DNA from 4 places in the Caloramator sp. E03 genome. Region 1 is predicted to be linked to each of the others. Evidence: riboswitches for the same ligand, from Rfam matches in the RefSeq annotation. Region 1 holds a riboswitch; each other region holds the start of a gene.

Evidence for each region. Region 1 has a riboswitch for fluoride ahead of FDN13_RS11335 (MutS-related protein). Riboswitches for the same ligand answer to the same signal wherever they lie in the genome.
Region 2: linked by a shared signal. The riboswitch ahead of FDN13_RS04260 (MFS transporter) and the one ahead of FDN13_RS11335 (MutS-related protein) in region 1 are both predicted to bind fluoride.
Region 3: linked by a shared signal. The riboswitch ahead of FDN13_RS03580 (dynamin family protein) and the one ahead of FDN13_RS11335 (MutS-related protein) in region 1 are both predicted to bind fluoride.
Region 4: linked by a shared signal. The riboswitch ahead of FDN13_RS03200 (AAA family ATPase) and the one ahead of FDN13_RS11335 (MutS-related protein) in region 1 are both predicted to bind fluoride.

What each region holds. Positions count from the first base shown of each region.
Region 1 is NZ_CP040093.1:2,356,141-2,361,128, reverse strand. Features, by position in the region: gene FDN13_RS11340 (MutS-related protein) at 1-418, opposite strand, end outside; gene FDN13_RS11335 (MutS-related protein) at 418-1,941, opposite strand; fluoride riboswitch at 1,992-2,054, opposite strand; gene FDN13_RS11330 (SH3 domain-containing protein) at 2,133-3,410, opposite strand; gene FDN13_RS11325 (DNRLRE domain-containing protein) at 3,549-4,394, opposite strand; gene FDN13_RS11320 (glycosyltransferase family 4 protein) at 4,427-4,988, opposite strand, start outside.
Region 2 is NZ_CP040093.1:828,235-833,222, forward strand. Features, by position in the region: gene FDN13_RS04255 (NUDIX domain-containing protein) at 128-583, opposite strand; gene FDN13_RS04260 (MFS transporter) at 809-1,993, opposite strand; fluoride riboswitch at 2,036-2,099, opposite strand; gene FDN13_RS04265 (IS1634 family transposase) at 2,510-4,222, shown strand; gene FDN13_RS04270 (ABC transporter substrate-binding protein) at 4,575-4,988, shown strand, end outside.
Region 3 is NZ_CP040093.1:693,072-698,059, forward strand. Features, by position in the region: gene FDN13_RS03575 (tetratricopeptide repeat protein) at 1-136, opposite strand, end outside; gene FDN13_RS03580 (dynamin family protein) at 209-1,897, opposite strand; fluoride riboswitch at 1,967-2,040, opposite strand; gene FDN13_RS03585 (MalY/PatB family protein) at 2,379-3,575, opposite strand; gene FDN13_RS03590 (M24 family metallopeptidase) at 3,580-4,650, opposite strand; gene FDN13_RS03595 (PTS fructose transporter subunit IIC) at 4,713-4,988, opposite strand, start outside.
Region 4 is NZ_CP040093.1:608,772-613,759, forward strand. Features, by position in the region: gene FDN13_RS03180 (adenine phosphoribosyltransferase) at 1-112, opposite strand, end outside; gene FDN13_RS03185 (ArsR/SmtB family transcription factor) at 185-493, opposite strand; gene FDN13_RS03190 (permease) at 650-1,618, opposite strand; gene FDN13_RS03195 (thioredoxin family protein) at 1,695-1,934, opposite strand; fluoride riboswitch at 2,240-2,304, shown strand; gene FDN13_RS03200 (AAA family ATPase) at 2,341-3,282, shown strand; gene FDN13_RS03205 (DUF58 domain-containing protein) at 3,294-4,415, shown strand; gene FDN13_RS03210 (hypothetical protein) at 4,706-4,988, shown strand, end outside.

The DNA.
Region 1 (4,988 bases):
ATTTAAAATTGTAAGAATTATCCTCTGAAATCTTTTTTATTTTTTTTAGCATTTCTACAAACATTTCAAGAACATCTATTGAACTATCTAATATAGCAGCAGGATATCGTGTGAAAAATCCAAAATAATATTTTCTTTTATTTGTTATAGCTTCACAGGCAATGTTATACAAGTTTCTAACAATTGATGAATTATTAATACAATCTTTTAAAATGTTTTGCCTGTAGATTATCGTATCCAAATCATTAATACTTAAAAGCAAAGCTTTTTTAGATACTTCAAGTAAAAACTCATCACCCATAGACATAGAATAAAACAATACATTCAAATTTAAATCCTTTATAAGTTCTTCTGAATAAAATGGTAGTTTTTTATTTATATCAAAATCCTTATCTTTATACATCAAAAGAGCTTTCATTATTTAATTCTCTCCTTTACCCAATCATAAGTTAACCTATATTTTTCAGCAATAGATACAGCATAAGAAAGCCCATCGGCATTCTTTCTTAAAATCTTAAAGGTTCTTACATTGGGGTCATTAGGCTCAACAGTACTAACAAGGCTTACCGTTTTTTCATTAAAAGATGTTAATTCATATATAAAAGTTACACAGACACATAATAAATCAAGCTGGGATATTCTCCTCATTATTTCTTTTCCTAAAAAGATAGCATCTTTTAATGTTGTTGAAGCAAATATTTCATTAAGAATTACAATGCTATTATGTGTAGCTTCGTTTAGTATATCATGTATCCTTATTAGCTCATCTTGAAGTTTGCCATTATTATTGTTAATATCCTCTTCCTTTTCAAAATGAGTAAAAAGTTTATCATATAAAAACAGCTTTGCATCTCTGCCTGGGACAGGAAGTCCTAAGCTTGCAATATAGTGAAGTTGCCCAAACATACGTGCAAAAGTTGTCTTTCCTCCTTGATTAGGACCTGTAACTACAAATATACGTTCCTTATCTTTAAGATAAAAATCATTACATACTATATCTGATTTTTCATTTATAAGCTTTGTTGCAAGAGCAATGTCAAAGGCATCATAAGCATAAATGTTCTTTGATATATTTACATCAGGATAACAAAAAGAAAGTCCATTCTGTATAAATATTTTCATATATTCTATATAGGATATATAAAATTGTATTTCTCTATCAAAAGCTTCTATTGTTTTATCTAAATAATTAATATTTTTCTCACAGAAATAATCAAGGTTTAAAAATAAATCCTCGTAAAGCTTAGCTACTAAATCCAATATCATAGCTTCAACATGATTCATTTCTATATAGTCATTAAATTCTACTCTATAATCTTTAACTACACCTTTTTTAAATTTTTCAAAAGTCTTATCTACCTCTTCACAATAATCCTTTTCATTTTCATATTTTTTAACTCTTACTTTACTTCCCTTAATATGAACACAATATTTTACTTCTGATAAATCCTTCTTTAATTTCTTTGTTTCATTTAAAAGAACAACAAAACTATTTGATTTAATATAGGAATTTATATAATCACGAAAAGCTATAAGCCCATTGGATTTTAAACAAATAGAATTAAGATCTTTTACAAGAATATTAACTGCATCACAATATATTTCAACCCCATCTAAAAACCATCTTTCCTTTTGATATTTATAAATCATTTTATCTGCTTTTTTTAAATACTCCCTCATCATGCACATATTCTGTGCAAAGGATTTTATGCTATTAAAAAGCTCTTCCTTTTCTAAATCCTTCATTATTTCATGCCTGTAATTGACTTCCTCCACACTTTTTAAAGGGCTATAAAAAAATGGGGCTAAGTTATAATCATTTTTTCCTAAAGTTATCGTATTTACTATCTTATCAAGATTTAAATCCTTAAAATAAGAAGGCTCTTCCTTTTTTATATCAATATCCTCAAACTTTTTAAATAAAATGCTGCAAAATAACATTAAAACCTCCTCCTTAACATAATAAAAATAAAACAGCTGATAACTCCTACATTAACGTAGAAGCCATCAGCTGTTACCAGCAATTCACAGGGAGCTTCATCCCTAAAGATAATATATCATTTTTTTGTCTTTTATACAACATTTTCTAAATAAACTAATTTAAAGATTCTCTTACCAATTTGTAAAAAATTTTATTCTTCAAAATCCAATACCTTTGTAAACTCTTCAATAAATGTTTTTCCATCCGCTCTTTTAATAAGAGCTGATGTTACCATAACAGTATTTGCAGGAGCAAATTCATATTTATCACCTATTTTTTCTCCATATCCATGAAATGCATGAATAATATATGGTCTTTTATCTTCCATTCCAACATACATCATAACATGTCCATCCATAAAAACTGCAGCTCCAGGTTTTATTTTTTCAAAAAGATTTACTCTATCTTCAACTGACATTTCATTATTAAATTCACAAACTATACCCTGTGCATTCTCTTGATCATCAGCATTTCTTGGAAGTTTAAATCCAAAACATTTGTATGTATACATTATAGTACTTGAACAATCCCTGCCTTTAAAGCTATCCCCCCATCCATACCTTTTCCCGAGGGTTTTAAATACCTGTTTTAAAATATTCTCTCTTGTGTAGGGTAAATATCCAAAAGACACATCTTCTGTTATAGGAATAAGTGCATTTTTTATTTCAAAATATCCTTTATCATTTCTGACAGCAAGCTTTACAACATATTGTCCAACAGTCAACTGATTATCTAATGATAAAGGTTTATCTTTTTCAATAGGAATTTTAGTTCCCATTGTAAACTCAACATTGGATATCCTCCTGTCGAAAGGATTATATACAGTATGAACATGTTCTCCTGTAACTACAATAAAGTCTTTACTTTCTACATAATCAAAAATATCTTCCTTTTTTCCAACTGCAATATCTTCTGCCCTTACCCATCCAAAGTAGTTATACATTATAACAAAATACCACTTTCTATCACTGCTTTCATGAAGTATAACCAGTGGTTCAAAGGCTTGACACCCTGTTTCCTGAAATCTATCAAGTTCTTTATCCACAGCAGTTTTAAACACAGGAGTATCATCAGGAAAACTTCTAAGGTCCGTATTTCTTACAGCTATTCCATACTTTATATTATTTTTATTTTTAATTCCGTAAATATTTGTATTATAAATAAGTCTATCGTAGAAATCCTTTTCCAATCTATTCCCGTTTATATCATACATAGAAATTTGTGGTATTTTATAATTCTCTATGATATTTAAAAGTTCTTCTTTCGATAGGTACTCTTTATAATTTTTAATATCAAATATCATTTTTGCCTTTTTTTGAGTCATTTCATTAAATTCCTCAATTTTATTTAAAGGCATTATAACTTTATTAGAATCACTAATTTTTTCAATCCAATATTTTGCATCAAGCATTTTAATATCAATATCCATCTTACATTCTCCAATCTTTTTTATAGTAAGTTTATAGTAATTTATCCTCTACATACTAAAGCTTTATTAATATTAATTTTACTATTATAAATTTTTTTTTACAAACATTTATTAAGTTGCTATAGATTAAGTTTAATATCATAAGTAAACCATATAGGAAATATACACTTTTAAAATTCCGTTTCCTGTTGATTGAATTAAAAGCCTGTAATATTTACTATATATTTTCGGTATTATATATGAAGTTGTTCCTGCTACTATTTTTTTTGAAAAATCCTGAATCCATATTACATTGTTAGGACTATACTGACTTGTAACCACAACATCATAGCTTCCTATATTATTAACAAACACAGTAGCCTGAATAAGATGGCTAAAATCTATGGGCTGGGATTTTACAGTACCATTTATATAATTTATTGTCTCTTCATAATCAAAATATCTTACAAACTTCTGTCCAGGAGGTGTTGGAGATTGAATGCTATATGCAATTTCAAGTGATGGTATATTATTGTAGTCATTATTATAAGCAGATCCAAAAACAAGCATATCCAATCTACTCTCCTCTCCTTTAATTAAAAGACCTTTATTTATTAATAAACCATTTCTCCATCTTAAAACTATATCTGTAATATTGATTTCTATTCTCCCTTTTCTTTTATATATCAAATTATAACTTAGTGGAATTTCTAAAATATTTGGCTGAAAATTATAGGTTGTAAAATCCCCAAAATCATCTAATAATGGATAAATATTAATAGTATATAATGATGATGGGTTTAATCTATTAATAAGATTAAGATATAATTTTGCAGAGATGATATCTATATTCTCTGGAAGTGAAGATAAGTCAAAATAAATATAACTTTTACATATATCTTCATTATATCTTCCACATTTTATTATATCACCTTTATAATTTTTATTAGGTTGACTTCTCTTTATCATCAAACTCTTTGTTGAAATAAACTTTCCTAAAAGCACATAAATCACCTCTGCAAAAAAGCCCATTCATGCTACAAATAATAAATAATATTATTTTTTGCCCTATTAAACTCACTTTCAAGTAGTTCTATCGTTCTATTAAAAGTATAGTTTTTAGCAGTTTTCATCCCATTTATTCGGAGCTTTCTTCTTATATATGGGGAATTTATCAGCGTCTTAATCTTATCTTTCAAATCCCTTATATTTCCTTTTTCATACATAAGACAGTTTTTATTGTGAACTGCATATTCCTTCACCCCTTCGTTATCAGAGGTTATAACACAGCAACCACTGGCCATTGCTTCAAGTGGTGGAAGGGAAAATGCTTCATAATAAGAACCTGATATATAAATATGGCTTTCTCTATAAAGCCTTGCTAATTCATCCTCAGTTGGACTTATACTATATTGTATATTCAACCTGCCTTCATAATAAATTTTAGATGGTATAGTTTGAGTTGCCCATAAAACACTAAAAGCATATCCTTCTTCTTTTAGTTCGTATAAAGCCTTTATAATATCATCATGTCCTTTAAATTTAAGGCTGTCAGAACCAACAATTAATATTTTAAAAGGGGGCTCTATTCTTTTTTTA
Region 2 (4,988 bases), 1.5 Mb from region 1:
TTATATCACTAATATATTTTATAAACAGGATATAAATAAATTATAAAAATTATTAACTCTATTGTTTATAAAAAGTATCTCTATGCAAAATCAGATGGAAATTGGAAATATCTAATAAATAACACCATCAACCCATATTTTCTTTCCATATATTACCTAAGTATCTTGAACTAATTTCTTTTCCAGATGCAATTTCAAGAATAGCATCAGCTATATCAGGAAAAAGTAAAATTTCTTTTATTTTTTCCAGTGGTACAAATTCAGGAAAATCCCATTTTTCATTTGGGAAACACCATGAAGGTTTTTTTACTTCTCCTGATTGTGGGATACCTCTAAAGAAAAAATTTATAATATGTTTTTCACCATCTGGCCAGAGGGTTTCTCCAGTAAAAAGAAGTTCGGTTACTTTAACTTTTAAAGAGGTTTCTTCCTCAACTTCTCTTTCTCCACATTCTTTTAAAGTTTCAATCTGTCTTAATTTGCCGCCCGGCAATACCCAATATCTCTTGCCATCTCGAAGATGGTTTATTAAAAGAATTTTATTATCTTGAATTACAATAACACCTACCCTGATATCAATCATAAAAACTACTCCTTTTTAAAGTTATTTAAATATTTATATAACTTTTTTATCTATCTTCATACTGAATCTCAAATAAGTACCGCAATATAAAAACTTACGGTACTTATTACATTAACACTTTCCTTATAATTCCAAAATCTTACTCTTTCATATATTTCCAAGTGCACTTATTATATAAACTTAATAGAAAGTTTCTTTCATTATCCATATCCTACATAACTCTGCTTAAGCAGCTTTTTCTATATTTGAAACGCTTATAGTTAAAAACGCAATAAAAGCACATGCAGCTCCGAAAAAGAATGTTGCTGAAGGAGAAACATTATCCCAAAGATAACCTGCAATAATATTTGCCGGCAATGTCATTATGCCTAATGAAGCATTGTATAGTCCATATGCAGTACCGCGCTTGTTATCAGGCACAATTCGAGCAACAAGTGATTTTGCAATTCCTTCAGTTGTCGCATAATAAAGACCATAAAATATATATATTATCCATATATGCCAAGGTCGGCTTGCAAATGCAAATCCTATATATGATAAAACATAAATAATCCATCCAATCTTCATTACTTTCACCCTTCCAATTCTATCTGAAAGGCTGCCTGCAGGAACTGATAACGAAGCATAAAAAAGATTAAATACCGCATAGACAATAGGTATTATTACAGGACTTATACCAACATCTTGGGCACGGAGTATTAAAAATGAGTCACTTGAATTACCCAATGTGAAAATAAGCATTATAATAAGAAATAAAAGAAATTTATCCTTCAATACACTAAAATCAAATTTTGACTGTTCCTTTGAAGCAGATGAAGCTTTTTCATTTACAAAAATGCCTATTAAAAGTATTGTTATAGCAGAGATAAGACCAGCAATATAAAATATTATTCTGTAACGCATATTTCCACTTGCAAAAAGGTAAAGTATCCCTGCTGTTACAAGTGGCCCGATTACAGAACCTAAAGTATCAAGCATACGCTGAAATCCAAAAGAGAATCCCACATGTCCTTCCTTAGCCGATTGGGCAACCAGTGCATCTCGAGGAGCATCCTTTGTTCCTTTTCCGATACCATCAATTAAACGCAAAATAAAAGCCTGCCATGCAAAAAACACAGTACCAAATAAAAAGCGGCTTATTGCAGAAAGTAAATAGCCTATAAAAACAATAATCTTTCGTTTTCCTAACTTATCAGAAATAATACCTGATACTATTTTAAAAACACTTACAATTGTTGTTAAACTTCCCTCTATAAGACCTATTGTCTCTTTACTTAAACCCAGAACAGTTGAATAGAAAATTGGAAGAATTGGCTGTATCATGTCCTGCCCAAAGCCACCAAAAAAAGCTACCCATCCTAACGTATAAACATTATTTCGCTCTTTTACAATGTCATTCTTTTTTCCCATAAAATCACCCTTCCAAAAAATATAAAAAGCCAATAACCCTACAGTAAAGTAGGAGTCATTAGCTTATTACCAAGCATTTTAGGTGAACTCCATCACCACAAAACTATTATATTTCATTTTTATATATTTTTTCAAGGCCGAATTAATCCTAAAATATAGATTAAATCTTTAAATATCTTAAAATAATATTATTTACTTTATTTAACATATTATTATTTTGCATAGACTCTATGGATCCTCATAAAATCATCCATATATTTATAATTAAAGCTATATCATATATCATTCAATAAGTACAAGTAACACTCCCTCCTTATAAAACATATTATAAATTGACAATCATTTATGGAGGTTTGTTATGAGAAAATATCGGGTCTTTGACAGTTGCAAGACAAAAAAAGTGCCTTAAAGCCTTGATATAGGCTTATTTTTTTGTCAAATTTTAAATTTTTATAGTGCACAATGTGTAACAATGTGTTATAATATAGATATAAATATATGAAGAGATGTGAAAAAATGAGATTACAAATTGTTAAATCAAAAAATGCAGCATCCTTATATGTAGTTAAATCTGTTTATGAAAAAGGCAAGCGTACATCAAAAGTAGTTGAGAAGCTTGGCACTTATGATGAACTTTTAAAAAAACTAAACGGACAAGACCCTATAGAATGGGGGAAGAGGTACGTTGAAGAGTTAAATAGAAAAGAAAAAGAAGAGAAAAGAGAAATATTAGTAAAATACTCGCCTGTTAAACAAATTAACAAAGACGAACAGCATACTTTTAATGGTAGTTACTTGTTTTTACAAAAAATATATAACGAGCTTGGGCTGCAAAATATCTGTAAAAATATTTCGGATAAACATAAATTTAATTTTAATCTAAATTCAATACTATCAAGATTAATTTATGCAAGAATTATTTATCCATCATCTAAGCTTGCTACATACGAACTATCAAAAAAATTTATTGAGCAGCCTGATTTTGAGCTTCAGCATATTTATAGAGCTTTAGAAGTAATTTCAGAAGAAACAGATTTTATTCAGTCAGAATTATATAAGAACAGTCTTAAAGTTTGCAATCGTAATAAAGGAGTTCTCTATTATGACTGCACCAACTATTTCTTTGAAATTGAACAGGAAGAAGGATTAAAACAGTATGGAGTATCGAAGGAACATAGACCCAATCCAATTGTTCAAATGGGACTTTTCATGGATGGAGACGGCATCCCCCTTGCATTTTGTATAAACAAAGGTAATACTAATGAACAAGTAACTTTAAAACCTTTAGAGCAAAAAATTATATCCGAATTTGGGCTTTCAAAATTTATCATTTGTACAGATGCAGGGCTTGCATCTACAGCAAACAGAAAATTTAATAATATACAAAATCGAGCTTTTATTACTACACAATCTATTAAAAAATTAAAATCACATTTAAAAGAATGGGCGTTAGACCCCAAAGGATGGCATCTTAGCGATTCAGACAAAGTATATAATTTAAACGAAATTGACGAAGAAACAGATATTAATAAAATTTTTTATAAGGAACGCTGGATAAAAGAAGACGGGCTTGAACAAAAACTTATTGTAACATTTTCCTTGAAATATAGAAACTATCAAAGAACTATAAGAGGTAACCAAATAGAGAGAGCTCAAGAGGTTATTGATACCAATCCTACAAAATTGAAGAAATGTAATGCTAATGATTACAAACGCTTTATTTCAAAGACTCACTGCACACCTGACGGTGAAGTAGCTGAAAAAGAATTATACAGCATTAATGCTGATTTAATAGCACAAGAGGCAATGTATGATGGTTTTTACGCAGTATGTACAAATATAAGTGATGATGCTGCCGCAATTATAAAAATTAATAGAAGGCGTTGGGAAATAGAAGAGTCCTTCCGTATTATGAAATCAGAGTTTAAGGCAAGACCAGTATATTTAAGAAGAGATGATAGAATAAAAGCGCATTTTACAACTTGTTTCATTTCCCTGATGATATATAGGCTATTAGAAAAAAAGCTTTCAGAAAAATATACGTGTAGCGATATTATATCAGGACTTAGAGAAATGAATTTTTATGAGATTAAGAATGAGGGCTATATTCCAATATATACAAGGACCGATTTTACAGATGATTTACATGACAAATTTGGCTTTAGAACGGATTATCAAATAATTAATATGAAACAAATGAAAAAAATTTTTAAAGACACGAAAAAATAAAAAACATTGTTCACTTTTTTGAAAAGTATAAAAGCCTGAGATCCCTTGATATTCAATGGTTCTACAGGCTTTTTGCTTCGCGCAACTGTCAAAGATGAGATTATATTTCATTTTTATATATTTTTTCAAGGCCGAATTAATCCTAAAATATAGATTAAATCTTTAAATATCTTAAAATAATATTATTTACTTTATTTAACATATTATTATTTTGCATAGACTCTATGGATCCTCATAAAATCATCCATATATTTATAATTAAAGCTATATCATATATCATTCAATAAGTACAAGTAACACTCCCTCCTTATAAAACATATTATAAATTGACAATCATTTATGGAGGTTTGTTATGAGAAAATATCTTAAACTTCTTTGCACAATTTTAGTATCTGTTCTAATCTTATCTTGTTTCTCGTCCTGCACTAAAAAGCAGAATACAGAATTAACAAAAGTAAGGCTCAATGAAGTTGTGCGTTCAGTTTTCTATGCACCTATGTACGTTGCAATAAACAAAGGCTTTTTCAAAGAGGAGGGGCTTGAGATTGAGCTTTCGACTGGGCAAGGGGCTGACAAAACAATGCAGCAGGTTCTCTCTAAAAATGCAGACATAGGCTTTTGCGGGCCAGAGCAGGTTATTTATCTTTATAATCAGGGAAGAGATGATTATGCTGTACTCTTTGCACAGCTGACTCAAAGAGATGGCTCTTTCCTCGTTAGCAGAAAGGATGAAAAGGATTTTAAATGGGAGAGCTTAAGGGGAAAG
Region 3 (4,988 bases), 1.3 Mb from region 1:
ATGATATCATATCTTTAGATATTATAGGATATACACCTTTTTTTAGAATAGCTTTATCTTTAACCTTTATATCCTTATCAATCTCTAAAAACAAAATATTATCTAGTTCCTTCTTTAAATAACTTAGAAAATCCATTAGTTTCACCTCCTAAACATTATAACATTTTACACTAGGAGGCGCCACATTAAAAAATCCCAAGCATTAAACTTAGCTTGGGTAACAGTTTTTAACAATATCCTCTATATTTTCACACAAACTATTTAATTTTTTTATTTTGTTCTCAACCTCCATATTCTTATCCTCTCTATTTAATATAACTTTATTTAAAGTGTTTTGAATATCCCTTTGCAGATTAGATGAGTCCTCTGTAAATGTTAACTTAAAGGAACGAAGACTTTCTTGAATTTTATATCTATAATTGTATAGCATATTGTTTTTATTTCGCTCAATAGCTCTTTTCATATTATCTAGTAACTTTTGATATATAATCCTATTTGAATACGATTTTGGCATAATATAAACAAAATCATTAATATTTATAAAAAATGAACCTGAAAAGCTATCAACTTCAACATAAAAATCCTCTTTATTAGAGAGAATATAATCATTTTTTTCATAGCTGTACTCTACATTGAAAATATCATATACTGTTTTTGATATATAAGATTTTATATCATTGATGTCATTATTAAGCATTTCTATTATATTCTCATACCCAATTTTTAATTTCTCTAATCCTTCTTCATTCATACTCTCAAGCTTTTCAACCAAGCTACTATCAATAATGTACTTCAACTTTTCTTCTAATTTTCTTGGTCTTAAAAAGTTATTCTTTTCATACTCATCTTTTAATATTTTTTCCATATCACTTACCATATTATCTACCTTTATCTTAAAGTATTCCTCAATATTTTGAATAAGGTTGTCTGTATTTTTTTCAGCATGATAAAAAATATCTTCAGTTATCCTATCTAATTCTTTTAGCTTATCATATAGCTCTTTTATTTTTTCCTCTAAACTATCAATAGGCATTTTTAATGCACTGATATAAAGCTGTATCTTTGATAAAACAGTTTTTAATATATCAGTTGTTTTTATCTTTATTGAATTTACAATAATTTCATCTTTAGAATGATTTACATCTCTTTTAATAATTGATATTAATTTTTCAACCCCTATTAACTTCTGAGCACTAATAGGGAAAAAATCAATATAATTAATGTTCATTATTTCACAAATAACATTTTCACAATATTTTAAATATGTTTCAAGTTCACTGCTATTTATTACATCTATCTTATTAATTACAAAATAAAACTTTGATGCATACTTTTTTGCCGCACTCAAAAATTCTCTTTCTATTTCATTTATTGGACTATCAACAGAGAGCATAAAAATTATGGCATCGCTGTTTTTTATAAAAGAATAAGCAGCATCAGTATTATGTTTATGAATCGATCCAACCCCAGGAGTATCTACAAGTATTATTCCTTCCTTTAATATACTGCTTGGATAGAATATTTTAACATATTCCACCTCTTTTTGATTGTTAGGATTTTCCTGTTCACTAATATAAATAGAAAGATTATCTAAAGGAACCTCTTTTTCTTCTCCATTTTTAAAAATAACTTTTGCACAAGAAGTAGGGCTATACTGAAGTCTTGTAACAACAGATGTTATAGGAATAATTGCAACAGGTAGTATATCATCTCCTAAAACCTTATTTATAAAGGTTGTCTTGCCACGTTTAAACTGACCCACAACAGATATTATAATCTCTTTATTCTTTAACTTTTCCCTTAACTTTAAAAGCTTTTCAAGTTGATCTTTACAAACATCAGATTCTTCTAATAATTTAATAGAATCATCTAATATATCATATATTGAAATACCCACAACAACCTTCCTTTCTATATATTAGTGAAAATATAATCCTTTTATAAATAAAAAAAGCTAATGAATTCTACTAAAGTAGAAGTCATCAGCTATAAAGCATTTAGGAATATTCTCCAAGGAGGAACTTCATCTCCCATGTAAAATTATAACAAAAATATTATAAAATATCAACAATCTAGTTATTCCCCTACTACCTTTTCAATAACCTTAATAACACCACTACTGTTATTGTAATGTATTGATTTTTCTCCAGTATATTACATCTTATAGAATTATATGAGTATCTTTTTTTTTAATAACTTTTGTTCATTGAAACAGAAGTTTTACACCTATTTCTTCATATTCCTCCTTATGGCAAATGCACTTGTTATAAGCTATTAATCCTTTCTACCAAGCCCATAAGGGACTTTCATAGCCAAGGTATCGCCTATAATGGCGGCATAATAATTAAAGACCGGAATCATCGGCCATCAAAATTAACTTATGAAAAAATCTTATCTAAATTTTGAACACATTTTTCTATCCTTTCCATAGCCTTTTTAATATTTTCTCTTTGGGTCCCAAGGTTTATTCTTATCCATCCTTCACCATCACAAACAAAATTATTTCCATCCTCAACTAAAACACCATATTCTGATGATAATAGTTTAGTAAATTCAGTGGATGTAATTCCAGTTTTACTAATATTTATCCATAAAAGATATGAAGACTCCATTTTCATATAGGAGAGTTTAGGAATTTTATTATCTATAAAATCTACAGTATATAAATAATTATCATAAATATATTTTGTAACTTCCTTAAGATAGTCTTTGCAATCATTATAGGCTGATATTATTCCTATTATTCCAAATACGTTTGGTGAAGTTATCGAATTTTTAAAAAGTCTTTCTCTGAACCTTTCTCTTATATTTTTATTTGGAATAATAGAATATGAAGTTTTAAGCCCTCCCAAATTAAAAGCCTTATTTGGGGAAGAAAGCAATATTATATTATCCATTAATTCCTCCTCCAAGGAAAGAATAGAATAAAATCTTCCAAAATGTATCTGCTCTCCATGTACTTCATCAACAACAAGAATAGTTTTATATTTTTTGCAAAGCATTGCAATTTTTCTTAATTCATCGATGCTCCATATCCTCCCTGAAGGATTGTGAGGTGAGCAAAGCAAATATAGCTTTGGTTTAAATTCTCTAAGCTGAGATTCTATTTCTTCAAAATCTATGTAATATCTGTTTTCAATAATATTTAATTTATTATAGATGCATCTTACTCCCTGTTTTACTACTGCACCATTAAAGGGTTCATATACTGGAGTATTAATTATTACAAAATCATTTTCATTGCAAAATGCCTGAACAATATAATGCAGAGTAGATACCGTTCCATAACTTAAAGTTATCCATTCTTTATAAATCTCAACTCCATGCATATCCTTCTTCCAGTTTATTACTGCATCATAAAATTCATCATAAACATAAGTATATCCAAATACTCCTCTGTCGATTGCTTTTTTAAAAGAATTCAGTATATTATCAGGGGCTTTAAAATCCATATCCGCAATCCATAATGGAATAAAGTCATCTGATACATATTTAAAATGTTCCTTGATTATTTTTTTGTCCCATTTTCTACATCTTTCATTTATTCTATCTGTTTTTATATCAAAATTGTACATAACATCACCCCTTTACAGAAATAAGTTCTCTATCGCTATTAGTTAAAACTTCAAAACCTTCCTCAGTTACAAGTATATCATCTTCTATTCTAACTCCTCCAAGCCCCTCTATGTAAATTCCAGGTTCAATGGTAATAATCATTCCTGCCTCCAAAAATATGTCATTCCCTTTTCCAATTACAGGATATTCATGAACCAAAATGCCTACTCCATGGCCAAGATTATGGCCAAAATTCTTTCCGTATCCTTCTTTTTCGATAATATTCCTTGCTATACCGTCAAGATACGAGGCAGTTATCCCTGCTTTAACGCTCTTTACAGCTTTCCACTGAGCTTTTTTTACAATCTCATAAATTTTTATCATTTCTTTATTATAAGCTTCTCCAAGCAAAAAGGTTCGAGTCATATCTGAACAATAGTTATTATAATTTACGCCAAAATCAATAGTTATAAATTCTCCTCTTTTTATAACTTTATCCGATGCTTTCCCATGGGGAAGAGCACCCCTTTCTCCTGAAGCTACAATTATATCAAAAGATTCTTTATCTCCGTTACATTCTTTAATATATCTTACAAGTTCTCTTTCAACCTGCTTTTCAGTCATTCCTTCTTTTACAAAAGACAGTATGTGTTTATACGCTTTATCGGCTATTTGAGCAGCTGTTCTTATTTTTTCAATTTCTTCCGAAGTTTTTATCACTCTTAGGCTATCTAAAGAAATGCTTAAAAATACTACTTTAACATGCTCAGCCAACTTCATATAATTATCATAAGTAAGATTATCTCCTTCAAATCCTATTATTTTTATACTTTCTTTTTTAGCAATCTCATTTAAGAGGTTAAAAATAGTTCTTTCCTTTGAAATTTCAATAACGCTAAACTCCTTTGCATTTTCTTTTACCTGAACATAATATCGTGAATCCACAAGAGCATATTGATTGTTTCTTGTTATAAGAAGATATCCTGAGTTGCTATATAGATTTGCCAAATAGAATTTATTATAGGGAGAATTTATTAAAAACGCATCTAAAAAATTTTCTTTCATTATTTCCCTTATTTTATTTAATCTTTCCATAATATTACCTTCCTTATTAATGTTAATGCAGGATTGATATTCAATCCTGCATTAACACTATATTATTCATCTCCATCAACAACAAGTTTTCCTTCATTTATAAGTTTATTTCTGTATAATACGTTTATAACTGCAATAAATACAGCACCTACTATTAAACCTAGTATATATATTCCAAGTTTAGATACCAATGGCCAAGCCCATATTGCAGATTCTGGGAACCACTGAACTGCTCCAAGAACAACAGCTACGAGGGCACCAAATACTGAACCTACTACATATAAAGGAATTACAAAGGCTGGTCTTTCAAGGGCAAAAGGTATAGAACCTTCAGAAAT
Region 4 (4,988 bases), 1.2 Mb from region 1:
CAATTGTATATTTAAATGCTTCTCCATCACTAAGTAATGTTGTTATATCTTTAAAGCTAATACCTTGTTTTGGGAATCCTTCAATAACCCTTATTTTTTGTTTAATATCCATATAAAATCCTCCCCCGCTTATCGATATTTAAATTATACATTAAAATATACTAAAGTTTAAGTTTTTTTATAATTATTTAACTGATAGTTCCTTTATATTATTTATATAACCCAATACATATTTTTCTACTTCAGCAACAATATTTTTAACATCTTCATTATATAACCTATAGTACATTTCAAGACCTACCTTTTCACTTTTTACAAGATTTGCGTCCTTTAATATTCTAAGATGCTGCGATAAATTAGCCTGGCTAAACTCTATATCTTCATTAAGCCTGCATACACATTTAGGACCATTATATAAAAACTTTATTATTTTGTATCTTATTGGATGTCCAAGCGCTTTAAATATCTTTACCATTAATTCATCTGAATTCATTTTTTCACTCCCTCATCAATGTACTATAATATAATAAATCAATTAAATAATTGTTTTCAATATAGTAACAATTTATTATACCAATATTTTTAAAATATGTAAACGCCATATTATAACTACTATAAGCAATTAAATATGGCGTTTAAAGCTTATTATTTATGCGATTATATAATTGAATAAATATCCTGTAAATAGTATTCCTATGCCAACAATAGTTATAAATATAGCAAGAAGCTTTGGTTTTAATACTCTTCTTAAAAGAATCATTTCAGGTACACTAAGAGCCGTTACTGCCATCATAAATGAAAGAGCTGTTCCCATTGCAACTCCTGCACGAGTAAGCTCACTTACAAGAGGGATAATTCCAGCAGCATTAGAATAAAGAGGAACTCCAACTACTACTGCAATAAATACTGCAAAGGGATTTCCTTTTCCCATATAAGGTGCTAATGCCTTATTAGGAATCCAACCGTGCATAAATCCACCAATTGCTATTCCTATTACTACATAGAGCCAAATCTTTTTAATTAAATCCTTTGTAAAATTCCATGAATCTATTAATCTTTCCTTAATTGTAGGATTTGGAATTTCAATTTCAGTATTGATGTTCATTTCATATACATAACCTTCAACATATTTTTCAAGTTTTAATCTTCCAAGTATAATTCCACTAACTATTGCAATTATCTCACCAGAAACTACATATATTAACGCTATTTTGATCCCAAACAATCCATATAAAAGCCCAAGTGCAACTTCATTAACCATTGGTGCTGCTATAAGATATGAAAATGTAACTCCAAGGGGTACTCCTGCTTCAACAAAACCTATAAAAAGAGGGACTGCAGAACAGGAACAAAACGGAGTAACAATACCCAAAAGAGCTGCAAGCACATGACCTATAAATACACTTCCTTTGTTCTTTGCAAGAATTTTTCTTGTTTTTTCTGGTGGAAAAAAGCTTCTGATAAATGTTATAGCATAAATTATCATAAATAGAAGAATAAATATTTTTATTGTATCAAAAACAAAGAAATTTAATGCACTTCCAAGCTTACTCTTTTCAGATAATCCAAATACATTATAAACAAGAAAATCTGCAAATCTTTGAACAGGAACAAACATAAAATCATCTCCAATCAAATTCTAATAATTATATAAGAAATATATTTACTTTGAACAAAAGAAATAGGCTTTAAGCCTACTTCTCTTCGTTTATAAACTTGATAATTTCATCAACGGTACACACCTTACCAAAAGCTTTTACCTTTTCATTGATAACAATTGCAGGCGTCCTCATAACACCATAGCTCATTATATCCTTAATATTTTCAACCTTTACAATTTTTGCTTTAGCTCCACTCTTTGCAACTGCTTCTTTTGCATTTGCTTCAAGCTTTTTGCAATTTGAACACCCCGGTCCTAAAATTTTAATAACCATATACACTTCCTCCTCTACATATTTTTAATTATTATAAATAAATAATACCTATCTAATAAATTCTTTTAATTTATCTTGTTGATCTATCATTTGATATACTAAACTAAGTATATCTGTTCAAATTTAATGTTTTATAATCCAAACATCTTAATTATATAATAAAATAATTATATAATAATGTCAATGAATATTTTTGATAAACAATTATATTATTCATATTAAAAACTTATTAGCTTTATTATACTCTATATAGCTCAATTTTCAATATTGACATAATATATCACTTTATAATATATTAAAATTAAAAGTAAATAGGTGATGAAGTTCGCCATAAAGCATCTTGTTAAAGATTGATAACTTCTGCAATATTTATTATGCAGAAGTTTTATTTTTAGGAGGTAGTGCAATGGATTTAAATGTTTTTGTAGATTTTAAAAACAAAATAATAGAAAATGTTTCAAAAGTAATCGTTGGCAAAAACGATGTTATTGAACTTATAACCATTTCCTTTATTTGTGGAGGTCATGTGCTTTTAGAAGATATCCCGGGAGTTGGTAAAACTATGCTTGTTAAAGCCTTTGCCAGCTCTATAGGCTGTGACTTTAAAAGAATTCAATTTACTCCTGATCTTCTTCCATCAGACCTTACAGGAATAAACTTTTATAATCAAAAAAGCTGTGAATTCGAATTTAGAAAAGGTCCCTTATTTACTAACATAGTTCTTGCTGATGAGATTAATAGGGCAACTCCAAGAACACAATCAAGCCTCCTTGAAGCTATGGAAGAAAGTCAAATCACAGTGGATGGTCAAACAAGGAAATTAAGCCATCCATTTATGGTACTTGCAACTCAAAATCCTGTTGAATCATTCGGTACATTTCCACTTCCTGAAGCACAACTTGATAGGTTTTTTATGAGAATAAGAATGGGTTACCCCTCAAGACGAGAGGAAATTGAAATTATAAATAGAAATAAAGATAATAATGTAATAAATAATTTAAACCCGGTTGTAACTTTGGATGAAATTAACTATGTTAAAAATAACTTTTCAAATATAAATATATCATCAGATGTCATGGAATACATTATGGATATAGTTGAAGCTTCAAGAAAGGATGAAAAAATACTGCTTGGAGTAAGCCCAAGAGGAACGATTGCTCTTTTTAAAGCTTGCCAAGCAAAAGCAGCAATTGAAGGCAGAAGATATATCTTACCTGAAGATGTAAAGTATCTCTCACCTTATGTTTTAAATCACAGGATAATCCCTAAAGGTGTTAATAAAACAAATAATGCAGATCTAATAAAGTATATGCTTAATAGCATAAAAGTACCAGTTGAAAATTATTGAGGTGCATAATTATGATTTACGCTGCCCTTTTGATTATAATACTAGGCTTTATTTTAAATAACCTGTCTAAAAAATATATGATACATAATCTTGAATATAAAAGAAGATTGTCTAAAAACATAGTTGAAATAGATGAGGAATTTGAAATTTCATCAATAATTGAAAATAAAAAAATCCTTCCTATAACTTTTATGCAGATTACTGAAAAGTTTCCTGATTCAATATACTATAAGTTTGATGCTAACATTTTAGAATCAGCTAATTACCTATTTCACAAAGCAACCTACACACTTTTGCCCTATCAGAGAATTAAAAGAACTTATAAAGCAAGTTGTAAAAAAAGAGGAAGATTTTATTTTTATGATGTAGTTTTAACTTTAGGAGATTTTTTAGGACTTGATACCTATAGCAAAGCAATTGATTCATCTCTTCAAATAATTGCTCTTCCTAAATCTATAATTTTGAATAATGTTTTAAAGCCTTATGGGGATTATTATGGAGATATATCTGTTAAAAGATGGATAATTGATGACCCTGATCATATAGTAGGGATTAGGGAATACACGCCTTTTGATCCACAAAAGTTTATACATTGGCCTACTTCTTTAAAATCTAATAAGCTTATGGTTAAAAAATTTGATTTTACATCTGAAAATACTGCCCTCCTACTTCTTAATATAGAATGTAGAAAACCCTTTTGGATAGAAATAGATGAAAATAAAATAGAAAAATGCTTTTCAATTGCAAGAACAATAATTGAAGAATTACAGTCAGAAGGAATACCTTATGCTTTTGTAGATAACATACAAGGAAGCGATTTCTCACTAAAAAACAATAATTTTGTTTCTGGTTATGGTTTTTCGATGATGAATCAAATACTTGAAAATCTCGGAAAGGCATCCTTTGGAATTGAGCAAGAATTTGAATTAATATTAGAACATGTAATTTCTAACCCAATGAATTTTAAAACTACAATCATAATAACTCCTTTTTTACTTGAAAGTTATGTAGAGTATATTAATAAAATTTGTGATATTACAAATAGTATTGTATTAATATCAATGGATGATGAAAACCTTTCAAAAATAAATAATAAAGTTTTAATCTTTACTGAAAGGAGTGAGCCTATTTGAATAACATCCTTTTAATAAAGATAGTTAATTTCTTTTCATTTTTATTTTTGATTTTAAACTTCATATTATTACTTATGAACATAATAAATAATAATAGCCTGTTTTTTGTCTATATTACTATTTTCTCATTTATAGCTTATGAATTAAAATCAAAAAAAAATACTTACCTTTATATTTTTTGTATTTTTCTAGTAATTCCACTATTTTTTTATCATTCAATCATTTATATTCTTTTTATCATTACAATTTATTTTTTCACATTTTACTTTATTTTTTATAATATAGATAATATGAACTATAGCCTTTCAATTGAACAATTTACAAAAGAAATGTATGTAGTGTTAGCAGTTATTATAATAGGATTAATAGCTCAAAAGACTGCTTACTTAAACAAAGTATCAGGACCTTACATAATATTATTTCTAATATCATCTATAGTGCTTTTAAGAACATTAAGATATATCAATTACAATGGTTATGACAAAAAAATCGATAGAATTAATTTAATTTATTCCACTTTAATTGCAGCTTTAACCTTTACACTTAGTTTAGATAATATAAGGCAAAAAATTA